One region of the Rahnella sp. RcJ3 genome, then DNA from elsewhere that is predicted to be linked to it. Evidence: predicted binding sites of a transcription regulator. Region 1 holds the regulator's gene; the other holds the start of a gene.
What was found. The regulator PhoB, encoded in region 1, activates phosphate uptake and scavenging genes when phosphate is short. The targets are predictions, from matches to a motif close to CTGTCATAAAACTGNCNNAT.

Region 1 (3,425 bases):
GTGCCGACGCCGACTTCACTCATGACTTCAAGTTTCGTGTGGTGATGGCTGAGCGCATGTTTGACGATTGCCAGTCCCAGTCCGCTGCCGCCGGTCTGACGTGAACGGGCTTTATCGACGCGGTAGAAACGTTCGGTCAGGCGCGGCAGGTGCTGCGGCGCAATGCCCGGTCCGTTGTCGCTGATCTGGAACTGTGCGCCATGCGGCGTTTGTTGCCAGCTGACTTCAATCCGTGTCCCCGCTGGCGTGTGGTTAACCGCGTTATACACCAGGTTCGACACCGCGCTGCGCAGTTGATCTTCATTACCAAAGACCTTCAGCTTGTCGTTTACGCGAAACACCACTTCATGCCTGCCGTTGCTTAACGTTTGCACTTCACGTTCGAGCATGCCGAGCATCACCGGAATATCGACTTTCTCGTGCAAATCAATATTCGCTGAGGCTTCGATTTTCGACAGCGTCAGCAGCTGCTTCACCAGCCCGTCCATGCGCCGCGTCTGTTCCTGCATGGTATCCAGCGCTTTAGTGCGGAAAGGCTCTTCCAGCTTGGCGTCTTCCATCATTTCCAGATACCCCTGCAATACCGTCAATGGGGTTCTCAGTTCATGACTGACGTTAGCGAAGAAGTTACGCCGTGCGCCTTCAAGCTGACGCATCTGGGTCACGTCGCGTGCCACCATCAGCAGTTGTCCTTCGGAATAAGGCATGACGCGAAACTCGACATAATGCTCATTATTGAGTTGTAAATTCAGCGCCCGGCTGAAATCGCGGGTCTGGATCCACAGCCGGAATTCCGGATAACGCAGCAGGTTGAAGATATGTTGCCCGTTATCTTCCGGCCAGCGGAAACCGAGCAAATCCTGCGCCAGTCCGTTACACCAGAAAATATTGCCATCTTCAGTGGTCAGCACCACGGCATCCGGCAGCGATTCGGCACCGCTGCGAAAACGTTTGATGAGCTGACCTAATTCCCGACGGCGACGCCGGTTGCGTATCTGCATCTGGTTCAGCCCGTAAAACAGCGGCTCCCAGCTCCAGCGCCCATTCGGTGGCGTAATGCTGCGGTCGAGCCACAGCCAGTGAGAGAGTTTAAGCTGGTTGTAATAATTCCAGCCCAGTGCCGCCATCAGCGACACCAGGAGGAGCCAGCCGAAATGGCCGACGAAGATACCGAGAATTAACGCTGGCAGGCAAAAGAGAAACAATTCACCCGCCAGTCGTTTCCATGACAAACGTTCTAGCACACAGATTCTCCGCTGTGAGGGCTCAATAACGCGTTGAAAAACGGTATCCGGTACCACGAACAGTCTGGATCATTCTGTCATGTCCACTGGTTTCCAGCGCCTTACGTAAACGACGAATATGCACGTCAACCGTGCGATCTTCCACATAAACGTTAGTGCCCCAGACGTTATTGAGCAACTGTTCGCGGCTGTATACACGTTCGGAATGGGTCATAAAGAAGTGTAATAACTTAAATTCGGTCGGCCCCATATCGAGCGCCTGCTCGTTGGCCATTACCCGGTGAGACGACGGATCCAGGCTTAACCCCTGCATGTCGATCACTTCTTCCACCGCCATTGGCGAGATGCGACGCATCACGGCTTTAATGCGGGCAACCAGTTCTTTCGGAGAAAACGGTTTAGTGATGTAATCATCGGCACCCACTTCAAGGCCGCGCACCCGATCTTCTTCTTCACCGCGTGCGGTCAGCATCATCACCGGAATTTCGCGGGTCAGTGCCTCACGTTTAAGATGCTTAATAAACTGAATACCGGAACCGCCAGGTAACATCCAGTCAAGCAGGATCAGTTCAGGGTAAGGTTCAACAAGCTGCCCAATCGCTGAATCAAAATCCTCAGCTTCTACGGCCTGATAGCCATTTTGTTCCAGTACAAAACACACCATTTCACGGATTGGAGCTTCGTCTTCAACCACCAATATACGTCTAGCCATCGTAGGTCCTGCCAATAGGTTAGCGATCTTTTATTTGATTGCGGGCGCCATTATGCGTCAGTTTTGTGACAGATTTATGAATGAAAAGAATGGTTCATTACAGTCAACTATGACAGATAATTTTCGGCCATCTTGCTGAAATTGGTCTGATTTATCGGGGACAGCTTCCCCTGCCGACGTTTATACTTTACCTCATTGTCGTCATCCAGGGTTCATACGGGAGTCTCATGCGCCTGATCCACACGTCAGACTGGCACCTCGGCCAGTACTTTTTCACTAAAAGCCGTGCAGCCGAACATCAGGCATTTTTGCGCTGGCTGACCGGTCAGGTGCAGCAACATCAGGTCGACGCCGTGATTGTCGCGGGCGATATTTTCGACACGGGATCCCCACCCAGTTATGCCCGCGAATTGTATAACCGCTTCGTGGTGGAATTACAGCAAACCGGCTGCCAGCTGGTGGTGCTGGCTGGTAACCACGATTCTGTCGCCACGCTCAATGAATCGCGCGAGCTCCTTTCCTGCCTGAATACGCGGGTGATTGCCACCGTCGGTGAAAACCTTTCTGAACAGATTTTAGTGCTCAGTCAGCGTGACGGGAAACCCGGTGCGATACTGTGCGCTATCCCGTTTTTACGCCCGCGTGATCTGCTCGCCAGCCAGGCGGGACAGTCCGGCAGCGACAAGCAACTGGCATTGCAGGAAGCCATCGCCGCGCATTATGACGCGCTCTGGCAGGCTGCGCAGGCCAGACGTGACGAACTGGGCATGCCGCTGCCTATTATTGCGACCGGCCATCTGACGACTGTCGGCGTCAGTACCTCTGATTCCGTGCGCGACATCTATATAGGTACGCTCGATGCGTTTCCGGCGCAGGCCTTTCCGCCGGTCGATTATGTGGCACTGGGTCATATTCACCGTGCACAATGCGTCGCCAAAACCGAACATATCCGTTACAGCGGCTCGCCGATTGCCCTGAGTTTTGACGAACTGAGCAAAGCTAAAAGTGTGTACTTACTTGATTTTGATGGTGCGACGCTCAACGCCATCGACACACTGGAAATCCCGGTTTTCCAGCCGATGCAGATAATCAAAGGCTCGCTGGTGGAGATTGAACAACAACTGGCACAGTTCGAAGGCGGTGATCCGGCCAAACCGGTGTGGCTCGATATTGAAGTCTCCACCCAGGATTATCTCAGCGACATCCAGCGACGCATTCAGGCGCTGACGGAAGATCTGCCGGTAGAAGTCGTGCTGTTACGCCGCAGCAAAGAACAGCGCATCAACAGTATTGAGCAGCAGGAAAAAGAAACCCTCAGCGAACTGAGCGTCAGCGACGTGTTTGAACGACGACTGGCGCTGGAACCGGCCCCTGACGAGCCGCGTCAGGCTCGGATGCGCACGTTGTTTGCGCAGGTGGTTGAACAGGTTACCAACGGTCAGAACGCGGAGGACAGCGCACAATGAAAA
Region 2 (3,425 bases), on a different contig from region 1:
GCCCCGCAGTGGGGTAGACACACAAACCAAGATCCCTGAGGAATTAAAGATGAAAAAAGTATTAGCTCTGGTTGTAGCCGCTGCAATGGGCCTGTCTTCTGTCGCTTTCGCTGCTGAAACTACCGCAACGCCGGCACCTGCTGCTACCACAACCACCGCAGCTCCGGCTCATGCCACTAAGCATAAAGCACACAAGAAACCTGTTCAGAAAGCGCAAGCTGCCAAGAAACACAAAAAAGCCGCTAAAAAAGCACCAGTCGCTCAGAAGGCGCAGGCGGCTAAGAAACACGTGAAACACGCTAAAAAAGCGGCTCCTGTTGCTCAGAAAGCGCAGGCGGCTAAGAAGCACGTGAAACACGCTAAGAAAGCGGCTCCTGTTGCTCAGAAGGCGCAGGCGGCTAAAAAGCACGTGAAACATGCTAAGAAAGCTGCTCCGGCTAAAGCAACTCCGGCAGCATAAGAAGTCACTAAGAAGTCTTTGTGAACGAATCTGTTCACTCTTATCAAGACTGAAAAATTTAACACCCGGTTCGCCGGGTGTTTTTTTCTCCGTTTTCTGCCCTGAGGTACTGACAGATGATGCTGCGCCGCTACCTGTTCGAAATCACTTTTTCATCAATGATCCTCTGCGGTCTGATTACCCTGTCCTTTTACTTCTGACGTTTTGATCCCCCCTTTATTCCCTCTGCAGACATTTTTTAACGCCCTGATGCCATAAAACAAAAAACCGCCTTTCGGCGGTTGGTATTTTGTCTGTTTCAGAAAGGCTTATCAGTAAAGCAAACGGGCACGAATGGTTCCCGGAATCGCCTTCATCAGTTGCAGCGCGGTAGTCAGCGTATTGATATCCGTTTCTGCATCAATCACCACATAACCGATTTCTGGACTGGTTTGCAGGTACTGCGCAGCAATGTTGATACCCTGTTCCGCAAAAATCTGGTTGATGCTGGTCAGCACACCCGGACGGTTTTCGTGGATATGCAGCAGACGGCTGGCTTTCTCGGTGTGCGCTGGCAGAGACGCTTCCGGGAAGTTGACCGCTGACAGTGTAGAACCGTTGTCAGAGTATTTCGCCAGTTTGCCTGCCACTTCGAGGCCGATACCTTCCTGCGCTTCCATCGTCGAACCGCCGATATGCGGCGTCAGCAATACGTTGTCGAATTCACACAGCGGAGAATTGAACGGGTCACTGTTAGTCGCCGGTTCTTCCGGGAAGACGTCGATAGCCGCACCGGAAAGATGTTTGTTGCGCAGCGCATTGCACAGCGCAGGAATGTCGATGACCGTGCCGCGTGAGGCATTGATCAGCAGTGCGCCAGGCTTCATCTGCGCCAGTTGCAACTCGGAGATCATGTCTTTGGTTCCGGCTGTTTCCGGCACATGCAGCGTGACGACGTCGCTGGTATTGAGCAATTCTTCCAGTGTGGCAATCGGCTGCGCGTTGCCCAAAGGCAGTTTGCTTTCGATGTCATAATAGAAGACGCGCATCCCCAGGCTTTCCGCCAGAATCCCCAGCTGCGTGCCAATGTGACCGTAACCGATGATACCCAGACGCTTGCCGCGCGCTTCGAATGAACCGACCGCCAGCTTGTTCCAGACACCACGGTGCGCTTTCGCATTCGCTTCAGGAATGCCGCGCATCATCAGCAACATCTCGCCCAGCACCATTTCCGCAACCGAACGGGTGTTGGAGAAGGGTGCGTTAAAGACCGGAATACCGCGACGGGTCGCAGCTTTCAGATCTACCTGATTGGTGCCGATACAGAAACACCCAACAGCCACCAGTTTTTCGGCTGCCTGGAACACTTCTTCAGTCAGCTGAGTACGCGATCGGAGTCCAACAAAGTGCGCATCACGGATCGATTCTTTCAGCGATTGCGTGTCTAAAGCACCTTTGTGAAATTCAATATTGGTGTAACCCGCGGCACGGAGTGTATCAACCGCACTTTGGTGGACGCCTTCCACTAACAAAAATTTAATCTTGTCTTTCTCAAGTGATACTTTTGCCATTTCCCGACCCTATATTTTTCTGGCTGAATTCGAACTGCAAGATGACTGCTCACAGTCAACATAACAAAAAATCCGCCATCATCAATACAAACGATTGCCTGCCCCCCAGCAGAAGGCTCAGCACGCCTGCCGGTTTTTAGCATTTCATGCTGGTTCAATTTTACTGTGCCAGACGTTCAGGAGGAGAAATACAGAAATGTGACATAAGTCACCAAATTAAAGCCTTTGAAGAAAAGATGATTCAGTCAGAAAATTATCATCTTCATAACATTGCGTTATGACAGCGCAATGACGAGGCTTAGGCTGGCTGCCTTGCCCTAAAGCAGCCAGATCTTCTGCTTATATTCTGATTACTTCAGTTTGACGGTTTTGACACCTTCAGAAGTCCCGACCAGCGCCACGTCAGCACCCCGGTTGGCGAACAGGCCGACAGTCACAACACCGGCAATACTGTTGATCTTATTTTCCATCGCGACGGCATCAAGAATGTTCAGGTTATGCACATCAAGGATCACATTGCCATTGTCTGTCAGCACATTCTGGCGGTATTCCGGCAGGCCGCCGAGTTTAACCAGTTCACGCGCAACATAAGAGCGCGCCATTGGGATCACTTCCACCGGCAGCGGGAATTTACCCAGCACATCAACCTGCTTGGAAGCATCCACGATACAGATGAATTTTTTGGCAATCGCGGCAATGATTTTTTCGCGGGTCAGCGCAGCGCCACCCCCTTTGATCATCTGCATCGAGCCGTTGATTTCATCCGCGCCATCGACATACACATCCAGCGAATCCACTTCATTGCTGTCGAAAACATGAATACCCAGACTCTTCAGTTTTGCGGTAGAAGCATCGGAGCTTGAAACCGCACCTTCAATCTGGCCTTTGATGGAACCCAGTGCATCAATGAAATGTGCGGCGGTGGATCCGGTACCGACACCGACAATGGTGCCCGGCGTGACGTAATCCAGTGCGGCCCAGCCGACTGCTTTTTTCAATTCTTCCTGCGTCATAATGGCTTCTCTGTCTGATAACACGTAAGTGGCGTGAATAGTTCGGTGGAACGAAGAGTGCCGGTGATTATAAAGCATGTCCCGGCAATTTGGATAAACAACACCGCAGCCAGATCACACTTATTAAGTGCAATTGTGCTGCAAACACAAAGATTTTCCTCACCACAAATCCTGACAATCTGTGGCATAGTGTTCGGATAAAATTAAATCTAAGGGACAGAACTCCGATGAAACGCCCGGACTATAGAACGCTGCAGGCACTGGACGCGGTGATCCGTGAGCGCGGTTTTGAGCGCGCAGCGCAGAAGCTTTGCATCACACAATCGGCCGTCTCTCAGCGCATTAAGCAACTGGAAAATTTGTTTGGCCAGCCGCTGCTGGTTCGTACCGTTCCACCCCGGC

Region 2: serA (phosphoglycerate dehydrogenase) is a predicted target of PhoB. The motif match lies at 2,253-2,272, and genes of this name have one in related genera.

The regions. Positions count from the first base shown of each region.
Region 1 is NZ_QSNX01000001.1:60,020-63,444, reverse strand. Features, by position in the region: gene phoR (phosphate regulon sensor histidine kinase PhoR) at 1-1,244, opposite strand, end outside; gene phoB (phosphate response regulator transcription factor PhoB) at 1,267-1,956, opposite strand; gene sbcD (exonuclease subunit SbcD) at 2,184-3,422, shown strand; gene sbcC (exonuclease subunit SbcC) at 3,419-3,425, shown strand, end outside.
Region 2 is NZ_QSNX01000015.1:73,592-77,016, forward strand. Features, by position in the region: gene asr (acid resistance repetitive basic protein Asr) at 50-460, shown strand; gene serA (phosphoglycerate dehydrogenase) at 772-2,010, opposite strand; gene rpiA (ribose-5-phosphate isomerase RpiA) at 2,361-3,023, opposite strand; gene DXU84_RS18840 (LysR family transcriptional regulator ArgP) at 3,251-3,425, shown strand, end outside.